2 regions of the Neobacillus sp. B24 genome follow, and region 1 is predicted to be linked to the other one. Evidence: riboswitches for the same ligand, from Rfam matches in the RefSeq annotation. Region 1 holds a riboswitch; the other holds the start of a gene.

Evidence for each region. Region 1 has a riboswitch for glycine ahead of gcvT (glycine cleavage system aminomethyltransferase GcvT). Riboswitches for the same ligand answer to the same signal wherever they lie in the genome.
Region 2: it holds a riboswitch for glycine, as region 1 does, so the genes downstream of both, ACZ43M_RS03640 (amino acid permease) here and gcvT (glycine cleavage system aminomethyltransferase GcvT) in region 1, are expected to answer to the same signal.

What each region holds. Positions count from the first base shown of each region.
Region 1 is NZ_AP035777.1:4,021,070-4,029,112, reverse strand. Features, by position in the region: gene comGD (competence type IV pilus minor pilin ComGD) at 1-247, shown strand, start outside; gene ACZ43M_RS20010 (hypothetical protein) at 231-563, shown strand; gene comGF (competence type IV pilus minor pilin ComGF) at 508-987, shown strand; gene comGG (competence type IV pilus minor pilin ComGG) at 984-1,358, shown strand; gene ACZ43M_RS19995 (YqzE family protein) at 1,426-1,620, shown strand; gene ACZ43M_RS19990 (YqhG family protein) at 1,665-2,459, opposite strand; gene ACZ43M_RS19985 (DEAD/DEAH box helicase) at 2,437-4,125, opposite strand; glycine riboswitch at 4,312-4,399, shown strand; glycine riboswitch at 4,403-4,479, shown strand; gene gcvT (glycine cleavage system aminomethyltransferase GcvT) at 4,601-5,704, shown strand; gene gcvPA (aminomethyl-transferring glycine dehydrogenase subunit GcvPA) at 5,723-7,069, shown strand; gene gcvPB (aminomethyl-transferring glycine dehydrogenase subunit GcvPB) at 7,062-8,043, shown strand, end outside.
Region 2 is NZ_AP035777.1:755,520-763,562, reverse strand. Features, by position in the region: gene ACZ43M_RS03645 (EAL domain-containing protein) at 1-2,413, opposite strand, end outside; gene ACZ43M_RS03640 (amino acid permease) at 2,915-4,279, opposite strand; glycine riboswitch at 4,414-4,494, opposite strand; gene ACZ43M_RS03635 (hypothetical protein) at 5,004-5,894, shown strand; gene ACZ43M_RS03630 (hypothetical protein) at 5,966-6,346, shown strand; gene ACZ43M_RS03625 (hypothetical protein) at 6,346-6,672, shown strand; gene ACZ43M_RS03620 (IS110 family RNA-guided transposase) at 7,236-8,043, opposite strand, start outside.

The sequences.
Region 1 (8,043 bases):
TATCGTAATATTTTCTCCAAAGGATTACACCTACACCCTGTTGGGGAGGTCTGGGCAGGAGCAGCTGCTTAGCAGATCATATTCGACTGATCTTAAAGTCGTGGAAGGGACAATCCCTTTAAGTTTTAGATATCTAAGTGACGGAATAGTTAATAAATCTGGTACCATCCTTATTCGTTCAAGGAACAAAACCTATGTGTTGACAATATTAATCGGAAAAGGGCGTTTTTATGTTACGGAACAATAAGGGATACTTTTTACTTGATCTCTTACTGTCGTTGTCTGCCTTGTTTATGATTTTTCTGTATTTGACGCCGTTATTGACTCACCTTTGGGAGCAGTCAGGCCGGCTTGAAATGGAAAAAACGGCACGGCAATTGATGTTTGAAGAATTGCAGGCGAAATTAGCCACTAACAGCAATTTGGTCAATTATGCCACATTGAAAAATGGTATACAATACCAAATCTATTGGCGGGAATCATCCGGCTTATTGGAGGTGTGTGTTAATGTTGAGAAAACTCCGCTGCATTCAAAAACAGAAGTGTGCGGCCTCCTCGAATGAAACTGGCTTTACCCTGATTGAAGTATTGTTGGCCCTTACAATTCTTTCGATTATCGCTTTCTATATGGGACCCATTTTTCATACAGTCTTGAACAATCATCGTTCACAATACGCTTTGCAGGAGATGGAGTGGGAGGTTTTCTGTATGCAAATGAAAAAGGAAATCCGCATGGCCTCCAAAGCAGAAGTGGTATCTGGCCGCTTGATTCTAACGAAGGATAGTGAAACAATCTATTATGAAAAATATAATTCGCTGCTGCGAAGACGAGTAAATTCTTTAGGGCATGAAATTCTTTTGCAGAACGTTTCCGATTATCAGGTGACAGTTTTAACGAACCAAGTCAACATCAAAGTAACTGACCTGAACGGAAAGAATTATTGGGCAATTGCCTATTCCTTTGTTGATTGGGGGAATAAGCCATGAACGAAAAAGGGTTTACCTATCCGTTGACATTATGTTTGCTTTTGTTATTTCTATTATTTTTTTCGATGCAGTTAGAAAGGTCTTTGACACAAAGAAAGCTGGCACATGAGACGGGTATTGTTATGCAGGAAGAGTATTATTTCCTATCTTCCGTGAAAAAGCTGGAGGCAGTGTTTCAAGCTCAAGGGACTCTCCCTGTTAAGGACATCATCACCTATAGAAAGGGATGGGTGGATGTCCAAAGTGAAGCCCCTTCGAGCTCCAGCCAAAGGGTTACGTTTACTTTGTACCTAACCTCAGGTGAAAAGGTAACCGGCAGAGGTTATTTTGATACTAGGACAAAGAAGTTAATCAAATGGACAGTTTATTGATTTGTCGTTTGTTTTGAAAAAAAATGGGCATACTTTTAATGTAATTCGGGAGGCAGGTGGTGTTTCCATGAAAACAAATGACTATGTTAAATACATGACTCAGACGATTGTTAAATATGCAGATCAGCCAAAGGATGAGCGCAAACGAATGCGACTGGAGCGAAAAGAGGCGAAAGCTTCTTTTTGGTATCGTTGGTTTGGCATTCTGCCCTATATTCTTTATTCAGAAGTCAAAAGAATACGGAGAAAAGATGGCGCATAAAAAAGACCCCCAAAATCAAAAATACGATGATTTTGGGGGTTTTTTTAAATCGCTCTTTCAGTTAAATAAAATAATCCGCCATTAATAAATGAAATGTTAATTTTGGGCTCATATTGCTCCTTTAACGCCTGTTTCTCTGTTTCATAGCTTTCTTGCGTTTCCTCATCGACATTCTCATAAAAGTGGTTTAACAGCTTTAAATCCTTCTCCCAGCGCATCCTGGCCTCGTCGGCCCAAGCATGGTCATCCTGCTCGATAGTTGTTCTTAAATAATTTTCAATCCTGAGCATCCCGCTTTTTGGTTTGACTAAAGGTGAAAGGGTAAAGGAATAATCAGGGATTTTTGGTGTCAAAGGGATCTTCATTAACACATCATGAAAATTCTCGACCATTTGACCATTAATTAATTGCAGGCCAATCGATTTAAAAATATCACGTTTTCGATCGCACTGGTACGATATTTTTACGTTCATGCAAAGCCAGGGTAAAAGCGGTGTCTGGCGGTTGGCATGTGCATGGTTTTCATAAAGCCGGATGTACCGCGATAAATTCTTGGTTGATTCAAAGATTTGATGAAGCCTCGGTGAACCGAAATGGATTGTTTCGCCCCTTAATTTTTCAGGGGCAGCATCTTTATTCGTAATCAGGGTCAGCTGCATCGGGTTGGGAATGCCCCCAGTCTTTTCTAAGTAGTGCCAGTAAAACGGCCGGTTCATTAATTCTTTGTCCATCTCAATTGTTAACTGGACGGTCAAGTAGGCGGGATGATTATCAATTATCGGACATTCATTAGCCTGAAAGTAGTTAACCAGAAAGTTACGAATTTCCTGCTGCTGCATGGGCTTCCCCTTTCTTCATCGACTCAGCAAATTCAATCATTGATGATAAATTCTCCATTTTGATTCGCATTTCACCTTCCGAACTGGAACCGCTGAAAATATCGATTAAGTGATCCTCGATATTTCCAAAATCAAGCTTCGTTAGGATATCATCAAGTTCGCCGATGACCTTCTCAAATAGTTCAATTTTTTCATATAAGAGCTTAAGTATATGCTCTTCGACGGTATTCTTAATGGCAAAATTGTAAATCATTACATCTTTTTCCTGGCCAAGCCGGTGAATCCGCCCGATTCGCTGCTCAAGCCGCATCGGATTCCATGGCAAATCAAAGTTGATTATGTGGTTGCAAAATTGAAGGTTAATTCCTTCACCACCTGCTTCTGTTGCAATCAGCACCTGGGCATGCTTTTGGAATAATTCACGCATCCAGTCCTTTTTTCCCCGCTTAAACCCGCCACGGAATGGAACGGATGAAATGCCGTGCTGCTTCAAGTACCATTGCAGGTACAATTGCGTTGCCCGATATTCTGTGAAAATTATCACCTTATCGTCTATCTTCTGGATTAATTCCAGGGCTTTTTCGGCCTTGGAATTTTTTTCGACAGCCTCCACCTTTTTAATTAAGTATTCAATTTGCTGCTGATAGGCTTGAGTTGGATTCTCATGTTTTTGGAGCATATTTTTCAATGTATAGAAAACTGCCTCTCTGCTTGAACAGGCTTCCCGCTGCAATGTCATGACGGAGAAACTGCTGGTTTGCAGCCAGTCTCCCTCATTTTTCAATTCAGTAACACAGTCATATAAATCTCGCTCAGATGGCGTAAATTCAATTGGAATGGTTTCAACATGGCGTTTTGTCCATTCAATCCCGGTATCTGCCCGGCGGTTACGAATCATCACCTTGTTCACTAGTTCTTTCAAATGTTCATCATCATTTAACGAGCGGGAATCACGTTTATATTTTTCGTAAAACGACGTTTCACTTCCCAGATGTCCAGGCTTTAGCAAGGAAACAAGATTGAAAATCTCTTCTATTCGGTTTTGAATGGGGGTTGCGGTAAGCAGCAAACAAAATTTCTTCTTTAAGTTTTGGACAAATTCATAGTTTTTCGTTTTATTATTTTTCAATTTATGTGCTTCATCGATAATAATTAGATCGTAGTTCTGCTGATAAATAATGTCACGGTGCGGGTTCCGTTTCGCTGTATCGATGGATGATACGACAACGTCACATTGCTCCCACACATAACTTTTTCTTTGGGTGATGGCCGGAATAAAAAACTTGCTATTCAACTCCTGGGCCCATTGAGTGACGAGTGAAGCAGGTACGAGAATCAGGACTTTCTTAACCAAGCCTCGAATCATATACTCTTTTAGAATTAACCCTGCTTCAATGGTCTTGCCAAGTCCAACTTCATCGGCCAATATCGCTTTCCCATTCATGTTTTCAATGACTTGCTTGGCGGTTTCAAGCTGATGAGGGAGCGGTGTCAGGTTAGGCAGGTGTTTCGGTGCCTGGAGACCCTCAAATTCAGGAATGATTAAGTGTTGTTCAATATCTACTGCCAGTTTAAAAAGCTCCCAATTCCCCCATGGGCCATCATGGTCAATCTTATGTAAAAAATCATCCTGCCAGGAAGAATCAAATTCTATTTCAACATTCATGTTAGTTCAACTCCTTATCATTGTGGCTTATTATGAAGACGCTTTCTTTTGCGAAATTGTTATTGCTCAATTTATTGGTTTAATGGTAGGATGATAATAGCTTTGAAAGTTTTAAATATTTTAATAAGGTAATCTATTTTTTAAGTATAATTAGTATGACCAAAATGGAAAACTTTATAAATGCGAATGAAAACAAGGGGAGAGACTACCTAGTAGCGCCGAAGGAGCAAGCAGAAGATGTGAATCTCTCAGGCAAAAGAACTCTTGTTGGACGCAGCTCTGGAGAGCGCCGGTGGAGACCGGCCACCAAAGGGGACAGCCATTTTAGGTAAACTTTCAGGTGCAAGGACAGAGACCTTCTTTTATTGTAGAGGGGGTTTTCTGTCCTTTTTTGTGTCATAACACAAACTGATTTATGAGTTTTATCTTTTTATGTGTGGATAATGAACATCTAAAAGAAGAAGGGAGAACTAAAATGTCGGAATTAAAACGCACTCCACTGTTTGATGTTTATAAGGAATACGGGGGAAAAACAATTGATTTTGGCGGCTGGGAGCTTCCAGTACAATTTTCCAGCATCAAGGAAGAACATGAAGCAGTCCGCACAAAGGCCGGTTTGTTTGACGTGTCCCATATGGGTGAAGTCGAGGTTAAGGGTACTGACAGCCTAAAATATTTGCAAAAAATGATGACAAATGACATTTCAAAGATTAAAAATGGCGCTGCCCAATATACAGCCATGTGCTATGAAAATGGCGGCACTGTCGATGATTTATTGGTTTATAAAATTGAGGACAATCATTACCTCCTTGTTGTCAATGCCTCTAATATTGAAAAAGATTATAACTGGCTTGAGACACATCTTGAGGGAGATGTAACCATCGAAAATCTTTCAGAAAAAACGGCGCAAATCGCTCTTCAAGGACCAATCGCCGAGAAAGTTTTACAAAAGCTTACAGAAACTGATTTAAGTCAAATTGGCTTTTTCAAATTTCAGCAAGAAGTCACTTTAGGTGGTAAAAGAGCCCTTGTTTCAAGAACTGGTTATACCGGTGAGGACGGCTTTGAAGTGTATTGCAATGCAGCTGATGTTGTAGAACTATGGAAAGCCATTCTAGAAACCGGCAAAGAAGAGGGCGTTATTCCATGCGGCTTGGGTGCTCGTGACACGCTTCGTTTTGAAGCCAATTTAGCGCTTTACGGCCAAGAGCTATCACCGGAAATTTCCCCGCTTGAAGCAGGAATAGGATTTGCCGTGAAATTGAATAAAGAAGCGGATTTTATTGGAAAAGAAGCATTAGTTAAGCAAAAAGAAGCTGGTCTTTCCCGCAAAGTTGCTGGGATTGAAATGATTGACCGAGGTATTCCGCGCCATGGTTACCCAGTATACAAGGGTGAAAATCTAATTGGTGAAGTGACTACAGGCACTCAATCACCTACCTTGAAGAAAAATATCGGGCTTGCTCTGATATCTTCAGAGTTTACTGCGCTTGATTCTGAGGTTGAAGTGGAAATTCGCGGCAAGCGTTTGAAGGCTAAAGTCGTTCCAACACCTTTTTATAAAAGAGAAAAGAAATAGTCGAAGGGAGTAAGGTACATGAAACATCGCTATTTACCAATGACTGAACAAGATAAGAACGCCATGCTTGAGACAATAGGTGTTTCCTCCGTTGATGAGCTCTTCAGCGATATTCCTGAAAAAGTTCGTTTTAAGGGTGAATACAACATTAAACCTGCCAAATCGGAAACAGCCCTAATGAAGGAACTGTTTCAAATGGCTGGAAAAAATGCCGATTTAAAAACCAATGTTTCCTTCCTCGGTGCCGGAGTTTATGACCACTACATGCCGGTAATTGTGGATCATGTTATTTCTAGATCGGAGTTCTATACGGCCTATACGCCTTACCAGCCGGAAATTTCACAGGGAGAACTGCAAGCCATTTTTGAATTCCAAACGATGATTTGTGAATTAACGGGAATGGATGTTGCCAACTCTTCGATGTATGATGGCGGCACAGCACTTGCCGAGGCAGCGATGCTCAGTGCCGGCCATACGAAACGGAAGAAAATTCTTGTATCTAGTGCTGTCCACCCGGAATCCCGAGAAGTGCTAAAAACCTATGCGAAGGGTCAGTATCTTGAAGTAGTGGAAGTACCTGTGAACAATGGCGTTACGGATGCTGCTGCGCTTAAAGGGTTGGTAAATGACGATGTAGCGGCAGTGATCGTTCAATATCCAAACTTCTTTGGCAGAATCGAGCCATTACAGGAATTGGAAGAAATTATTCATCAGAATAAATCCATGTTTGTTGTGTCGAGCAACCCTCTGTCACTTGGGATTTTGACACCGCCTGGTAAATTTGGAGCTGATATAGTTGTTGGCGATGCCCAACCATTTGGAATCCCGTCGGCATTTGGCGGTCCGCACTGCGGCTATTTTGCAGTAACCACTAAATTAATGCGCAAAGTACCAGGACGTTTAGTTGGCCAGACGATTGATGAACAGGGACGCCGTGGTTTCGTGTTAACGCTGCAGGCCCGCGAGCAGCATATCCGTCGTGATAAAGCGACTTCTAACATTTGTTCGAACCAGGCGTTGAATGCTCTTGCTGCATCTGTAGCCATGACTGCCCTAGGTAAAAAGGGTGTTCGGGAAATGGCTGCCGCTAATCTGCAAAAAGCACATTATACAAAAACAGCCCTGAAAGAAGCTGGCTTTGAAGTGGTGTATGATGGCCATACCTTTAACGAGTTTGTTGTGAAGTTAAGTAAACCGGTTAAAGAAATCAATCAACAGCTGCTGCAAAAAGGTATCATTGGCGGTTATGATTTGGGCCGTGACTACCCTGAGCTTGCAAATCATATGCTATTAGCCGTTACCGAGCAAAGAACAAAGGAAGAAATCGATACTTTAGTGAATGAATTGGGGGATCTGCATGCATAATCAAGACCAGAAACTGATTTTCGAAGTTAGTACACCAGGTCGCGTCGGTTTCAGCCTCCCGGAAATGGATGTGCCGGAGCTAGATGTAAACGGACTTCTTCCTGAAGGGTATTTACGTGAAGAAGAGCCACAGCTCCCTGAGGTTTCCGAGTTGGATATCATGCGTCATTACACAGCTCTCTCAAGAAGAAATCATGGAGTAGATTCCGGGTTTTATCCTTTAGGCTCTTGTACGATGAAATACAACCCAAAAATAAATGAAAATGTTGCACGCTATAACGGATTTGCCCACATCCACCCGCTTCAGGATGAAAGCTCCGTTCAAGGTGCGCTTGAACTTTTATACGACTTGCAACAGCATTTGAAGGAAATCACTGGAATGGATGAGGTTACTCTTCAACCGGCAGCAGGCGCCCACGGCGAATGGACCGGACTAATGATGATTCGTGCTTACCATGAAGCAAACGGTGATCTAAAACGGACAAAGGTTATCATTCCTGACTCCGCTCACGGAACAAACCCAGCATCAGCAACAGTCGCCGGTCTTGAAACCATTACTGTTAAATCAAACGAAAATGGGCTTGTGGACTTAGAGGACTTAAAAAGAGTTGTGGGCGGCGATACGGCTGCTTTAATGCTGACCAATCCAAATACCCTGGGACTGTTTGAAGAGCATATTGTAGAGATTGCCGAGATTGTTCATGAAGCCGGCGGCAAGGTTTATTATGACGGTGCTAACCTAAACGCAGTTCTATCCAAAGCAAGACCTGGAGATATGGGCTTTGACGTCGTCCACTTGAATTTGCATAAAACGTTTACCGGACCACATGGCGGCGGCGGACCTGGTTCAGGTCCTGTAGGTGTTAAGGAAGACCTGATTCCGTTCCTGCCAAAACCGGTCATTGCCAAGCGTGGTGACGAATATGTACTTGATTATGATCGCCCGCAATCCATCGGTCGTGTTAAGCCATATT
Region 2 (8,043 bases), 2.1 Mb from region 1:
TTCTTTTTTCGGTAATATCTCTTCCAACCACAATAAAGTATTCTGGTTCTCCATTTTTTCCAAGTACCGGAGTACCAACCCCTTCAAATAATACGGAATTTCCACTGCCTGTCAAAAAATGAGCTTCCATCCTAGCTGGTGTTATAGTGTCTATGACTTGTTGAAACCCCATTATTACACTTTGTTTGTCTTTGGGGTGTATTAATTCAAATGAACTTTGCCCTACAAATGATCTTAACGGGTAACCGATTATATTTGCTAAGGATGGTGATGAATATAATATTTTCCCATTGATGTCCAATAACATGATTATGTCGGTCATATTATCAGCAATAAGGCGATATTTAAACTCACTCTCTTTTGAAGCCTCCTCTGCTTTTTTTCGTGCTGTTATATCAATACAGGATCCAATAACTTCAACTACTTCTCCTCCCTGTTTTAATGGGCGTAAAGTGGCTAAATACCAAATTCCATTTAACTCGTCTTCGTAAGTAACAAATTCTTCTCCTTCCCATGACCTATTGTAGAAGGAAGTTTTTTCGATAGCATTTTCATGAGGCAGAAATTCCTCTAAGCTTTTCCCAATAACTTGAGAAGGGATCAATCCAAATCTGTAGAGTAATTCCCCATCGCAGAGTGTATGAATAAATCGATCATTAATTTTTTTAAACTTAAAAATCATACCTTGTTGTAATCGAACAGTATCTTGTAACTCTCTTTTAGTTTTTTCAAAATATTCTTTCATCCGCAATTTTTCGTTTAGATCCACAGGGATCCCATTGTCTTCAACAATTTGTTCAATCCTAGAACGTTTTTCTTCTAAATCATTGGCTAGTAGCGGCTTACTTAAGAAAAATCCTTGCCCTTCGTCGCATAAATGGTACTGCAGAAAAACAAGTTGCTCATTTGTTTCTATTCCTTCTGCAACTACTTTTAAATTTAAATTATGAGCCATTGAAATGATAGCTTTAACAATTGTTTCATCATTAGGATTGTTATGAAGTTTTCTAACAAATGATTGGTCAATCTTTAAGATGTCTACAGGGAAATATTTTAAATAGCTTAGAGAACTATACCCAGTTCCGAAATCATCAATACTTATGCGAACACCAATCTTTTTTAGATGCTGTAGCATTAGTATTGTACTCTCAATATCACACGTCATGCTTTCAGTAATTTCAACTTCTAAAAAATGTGGTTCAAGTCCTGTTTTTTGAAGAACAGTTTCAATTGTATCAACTAGATTAGGCTGATTAAATTGAATCGCTGACAAATTGACAGAAACAACTGTTTTAAATCCTCGTTCTTGCCATATTTTGTTTTGTTTACAAGCAGCATTCAAAGCCCATTCACCAATAGGTAATATTAATCCCGTTTCTTCAGCTATTGGAATAAATGTCCGTGGTGGAACCAATCCCCACTCTGGATGTTCCCAACGAATTAAAGCTTCTACCCCCACTATTTTCCCTGTATTTAAATTTATTCTAGGTTGATAATGGAGAAATAATTGTTCTTGGTCTATAGCTTTTTTAAGCTCCATCTCCAACTCTAATGGGTCAATACTTCCTTCATCTTGATTACAGGAGTAGAATTTAAAGTTATTTCCTCTGAATTTTTTAGATCTATTCATTGCGAATGCTGCATTTTTCATTAATAATTCTACGCTATCTCCATCCTTTGGAGACTGACTTATGCCGATACTTAGTGAAGTTTTTAGTTCAAAGCCATTAATAAAAAATGGATTAAAAACCGATTCCATTACTTGATCAATAATACAAGATATCTCCTTCTCATCACGGTATTCCATAGCGACAAGAAACTCGTTTCCAGAATAACGAGCAATAAACCCTATTGGTTCTACAATCATTTTTAGACGTTCTGCTGCTTGTTTTATTAATAAGTCACCTGTTTCATGACCAAATGTATCATTTACTTTTTCTATTTTGTTCATAGATAAAAATAATACTGCAATAGACACTTCAGGAGATTGTAACTTATCATTTAAGTAATTATTAAAAAAATATCGGTTGGGTAAATCTGTTAAAACATCATAATTAGCTAGATAATTCATTTTTTCATACTCTTGCTTTTGTTTCGTAATATCTCTAAAAAATACGGATAAACCTTCAGCAGAAGGGAAAGCCCTTATCTCATACCATCTATTGTTAAAATACTCTTCAAATTCTATAGATTCTTGTTCTGATAGCGCCCTTTTATATCGGGTTACAAATTTCTGTATTTCACTGTGTTGCAATACTTTATATATATATTGTCCAATCACTTTTTCACGTTTAATTTGTAAAAGCCTTTCAGTAACATTATTTATGTATTCAAATTTTAAGTCTTTATCTAACGAATAAAACCCATCAGATACTCTTTCCAAAATGATTTCAGTATTGCTTGTCTTACTCAAAACTTTATCTCCTTTCGCATTAGAACAAAATAGAGTATTAATTATAATAATGTCCAACATAACGCAATTTAAGTGTCAATTCTTTTGTAAATGGTGAATAATGCACCTCAAAACGGAACTCTTTGGGTCTGTAACTCTGAGTGTTGAAATACGGTGTGGAGATTGTTAAAAATTTCACTAATGGGGACAAGAATAACCTTCTTCAGCTAAACGGATGCTTTTGTGGACAATCAAATTTATAAGCCTAATTTCTCAAAAAAGTACCTGGCACCACCCGCAAATTGTCGAGAGATTCGACAATTTGCGGATAGGACCAGGCACTTTATAGGTTGCCATTAAACTTTATTTATTGCGCTAGGCTGCCTGCTGCTTTTACTCTGACTCGGGTAGCATTGCCAGGTAAATCTTAACAAAGCCAAAGCTATACAACAATCTTAAGGTACGGTTCCACTCCCTGTAGGCATTTCCATATAAGGGCTCAGATATAATTTATGGGTGATTCTATGCTGATAATTTAATATTTTTTTCTTCTTTGTTCCAATATGAATACGAAGTAAATAATAGAATAAACCATAAAGGTGTTAACAAAAGGGCAGACCGTGTAGCTTCAGCAAACAGCATTATAATAAGAATGATGGCAAACAAGATTAGGACAACGTAATTAATAAATGGTGTTAATGGGGCTTTAAATTTTGATTTTGCCTGTAATTCTGAACGTGTTTTCTTATATTTTAAATGACAAACCAGAATGACACCCCAAACCCAAATAAAACAAATAGCACTAACAGTCGTCACGATTCCAAAAGCTTGTTCCGGAACAAGTTTGGTCAAAAGGGCTCCCACCGATAGAACAAGCGTGGAGATCCATAATGCGTTACCTGGGACATGATTTTTATTTAGTTTTGCAAAATTAGAAGGTCCTTGCTTATGATTGCTTAAACTATATAGGATACGGCTTGTTGAAAACATTCCACTATTACAAGCAGAAGCTGCTGAAGTTAATACGACAAAATTAATGATTCCTGCTGCAATCGGTATTCCGACTAAACTAAACGTTTTAACAAAGGGACTTTCTGCTGCATTCAATTCCGTCCATGGGTTAATAGTTAAAAGGACAATAAGCGCGCCGACGTAGAAAAATAGAATCCTTAAAGGAATTTTATTTATAGCCGATGGAATATTTTTTTCTGGATTGGATGTTTCCGCTGCCGATACACCTACTAATTCCACACCGACAAATGCAAATACAACCATTTGGAACGACAGTAAGAACCCTGAGATTCCGTTTGGAAAAAGCCCCCCATGTTCCCAAATATTTTTAAGCGTAACCATACCTTGAGCTGTCTTGAATCCCATCACCAGTAATATAATCCCAATGACAATTAATGCGAGAATCGTGATGACCTTTATTAAAGCAAACCAAAATTCCAATTCTCCAAAAAGTTTTACAGTTAGTAGATTGAGTCCCAGTAAAATCATCAAACAGATGAGCGCTGGTATCCATTGTGGAATATGAAACCAATATTGGACATAAATCCCTACTGCAATCACATCACCCATAGCAGTCATAATCCAACAAAACCAATAGGTCCATCCGGTTACAAACGCTAACCGAGGTCCAAGATAGTCTTCAGCAATGTCTGTAATGGATTGATAACCCGCTTTAGACAACAGAAGTTCTCCAAGCGCCCTCATAACAAAGAAAACAGCGATTCCTACGATTAAATAAGCAAGGATAATGGATGGACCTGCCAATTGTATGGCTTTACCGGATCCTAAGAATAATCCCGTACCAATGGTGCCGCCAATTGCGATTAGTTGAACATGACGATTTGATAAATCCCTCTTTAATTCTTGTTGTGCCAATCCTGACTCCCCCTTATTAAATATTTTAGTTAAACCAATAAAAAAAGAGATTGGAGGATATCCAATCTCTTTTCCAAAAGAATAACAAATAATATTTGTCATGCTAAATATAATGAGCACAAAAAATAAATATTCAGTACTCTTCTGTCCTTTTGCCTGAGATTGTGAACCCTTCGGCGCCGCAAAATACTTGCGATCTCTCCAGAAGCTGCTCCTGCTATAGTGTGATCCATAGCAATCATAGCCTGCTTATGATTAAATTCTATTAACTATTGCTAAATATTTTTTAATTTTAGTAGTAGTGAATTACTTTGTCAACCACATAAATAAAAATCCAATTAAACTCTTATTCAGAGAAATATATTGCTTGCTCTATTAGTATTTCAAAGGCAGGAAAATTCTACTAAGATGGCTGCCCTCCTTTGGGCAGTGGCAGGCACCCAAAGGTACGTATCTGCCCTCAATAATGTATACAAAAAAAGTGTCTGTCACCGCCCGAAATAATGTTGAGTACGTATCGACAAGTTGCGGGACGTGACTAGCACCTTTTTTCGTACCCGGCTTAACTTTTTCTAATAATCCTTTCAAAGATTCACAAAATATACAAATTATCACCATATTCCGACATTAATATGCGCTATGCTATTAATAAGACTTCTAAGAATCCCCATTCAGACCTCTCTTATTTTTTCCAAAAATATTGAAAGTGAGTTGATTTCGTTTTATGTCAAACAAAATGAAAATAAAGGATATCCGTAGTAAAAACGGGCCGGAAGTTAGTATGCGCGTCCATCACTTTGCGAATCCTGAGGAACGGCAAAAAATGCTGATGGATCTAGCCACTAGCTCCGAGTTTCAAATGCGATACCGCGGACTCTTCGAATACTACGGCAAAGATTTTATTGCCTATAAGCGTGAAAAACCTTCTGACAAAAACCGCAATGAATTCCTCCGTGTCATGTCCATGTATATGGCTAGTTATTTGGAAGATGATTGTCCCCCTTCGTGGAAACAGTGCCAGCCTTCATTTTGGGAAGACTTCATTTATTCCTTCTATCCCGATCACATCAAATTTTCACCAGACCAAAAATCCGTAGAAAACTTCCTGTATCAATTGAAAAAATTTGTTCGCTGGCTTGATAAGCGGGTTGGTACCTCTTGGTTTTCGACCGTCGAGCAATATACTTCTGAAGCAATTGCTAATCTTAAAATCTGCGAAAAAGTCCTGTATCGCCTAGTATTAGGCCACTTCCCCCGGATTCACCACGCTGACTGGAATTTCCAACAAGATGTGGAGAGAATCAATCAAGAATTCAGCCAATGTATAGAAGATATAGAAAGCCACTTTAAAGTCACCACCATCATTGGGACAACCGTAGTACTGAACGAACTGAAAACAAATTGTACGTATTACGTTAAAAATCTGCCTAGTGAGCTGCTTGCGCCTGGTTTTACGTTAAGTGGAGTCATTGGCAAAAAAAGCGGAGAGCAGACGTGGAATTGGTACATTACAATTGGAATCCACCCGCCTAAAGGAAGAAAACTGGATTACGCCGTTTCAGTTAAACAGGAAGGTCTAGGCACCAACGATGGGGTTCATTTTTTTAAGAAATAACTATATTTAATTTCATAATTTAAAGAAGTTCTACATCTTAAATAAATAGTCACAACGGCAGGTGTAATAATTTGGACGTTACACTAAAGAATCAAATTAAAGCCATTCTCATATCTTTAGAACAAAATGGGCTAACATGGAAAACAGGAAAGGACAAATATCATTTATCAAAACGGAAGAACCGCCAACACGTTCCCTATGATTGGGAGATGCAGGATTATATAACGTTAATTATGAATTTACTTACTGATAAAGAAAATGATATTTATATTTATTTCAAAGAAAGCTTTAACCAAAATTACTTCGTTTTTGCTGATGGGAACGCCTGGATTGTTATTATAGGTGAAAATGGTATCATTGAAACAGCAATTATTGCTGATAGGTACAATCATTATTTAGACGAAAGAAAAGGTTATAGGTATATCGGTAAAATGAAGGAGGTGTGGCAGTAATGGACTTCTTGAAAGATATTGAATATTATGGTGAGGATGTTACTGATATTAAGGTAAGTCCATTTGAAACAATCGATATGTTGCATCGCCGCAGCAGATTGAACAAAGAATCATCAAAAATGTCGTTACAAGAACGTGTACTTCTTATGAAATATGACTTAAAACTTCTTGAACATGTAGAAGAAATGGTTAAACATATCGGGAAAGTATATGACTTTTCTCTCTCTACCGAGCCTCTTGAAGAATGGTGGTGGCACCTTGACAAGGTTGCCAGTGGTGAATTGGAAGTTGAAATTGGCCTAAGACAAAAGAATAAGGTTCTTTAATTATAACAAGTACCTGGCACACCTAATTAAAAGTGCCTGTCATTCCCGGAAAATGTTAATCAATTGCCAACAAATTACGGGATGTGACAGCGTATAATGGCTAATAAGTCAAACATAATTTTTTATAAAAAAAGACCGACCTAAACTAGAACTCCCAATATCCATTTTTTTGAAGAGTCGACTATCACAGAATTATAATAGGGCCCCTCTAGAACGTGAAGGGATCTTGAATTTTCATCCTACAGAGGATACCGCCTAGTAAATCTAAACTTAGATTTCACGTATTATTCGTACTTGTAGGACAAGATCCATAACGCTGTCACTCGAGGTCTGGAGCCTCAGGCACGAAGTTCAATGTGATCTAACGTCCTAGAGGAGCCCCATTTGTAAAGGAATAATATTTCTAAGAGATTGTTCTTTCCACTTTGTTTTTAAAGCTTAATTAACAGTTAAAAAGGGTTTAGGTTATGCACAATTGTAAAGAAAAACTTAGGAACATAGCTGATTAAATGACAATATAATTTATGCAGAGCTATCCACATGTTAAAAATCTTGTTTCTGGTTTACGCTGATTTATTAACAGCTGATACGACAAACTTTTCATAAAAGCATCTTACATTTGGGCTATGAATCTTTTTTGTTATTTCATCAATTAAGACATAGTTTGGTTGATTTGTTTGATAGAGCGATTGATGCTTAATCATTGAAAAGGCTAAACGGATCATTCGGTTTCCTAAAGCAATATATGCTTGCCCCGGGTGCTTTCCACGCTCTTTAAAGGCCAAATATTTCTGTTTCATCTCAGGGTTATTAACAGCTAGGGATCTTCCAACTTGATAAGTAACGTTCCTGAAAGTTCTTCTTCCCTGTTTAGAAACGCCATAGTATGAAGGTCTTTTACCCCCTGACTGCTTCACAATTGGATTTGTCCCCGCCATTTTAATTAATTGCCCTGCATGGTCGAAATCAGATATATCGCCCATTTCCGCGTATAATTCAGCCCCCGTTACAACTCCTATTCCTGGAACGCTAAGAATGACTGCTCCTTCAGTTTGAACAAATATATCTTCGATTTTCCTCTCTAGCAATTGAATCTGCTTATCTAAAAGCTCTAATTGGTCAAGTTTTTGAATCAAAAGAAATTGTTCCATTTCCAAAAGCTCTTTAGGTTGCGAGATTGAATTCTGTGCAAATTCAAGCAGTATTTGAATCGATTTATCCCTGAGCTTCAGGTTTTCCCGTATGGAAAGTTCACGTAATCCCTTCTCTCCAAGGGTAAGGATATCACTTGGATGAAGGCAATGGCGCATAAAATATCGTGGTGCTTTTCCAAATAACTTCGAGAAAGGTTCGACATGTTCGCGCTTCCCA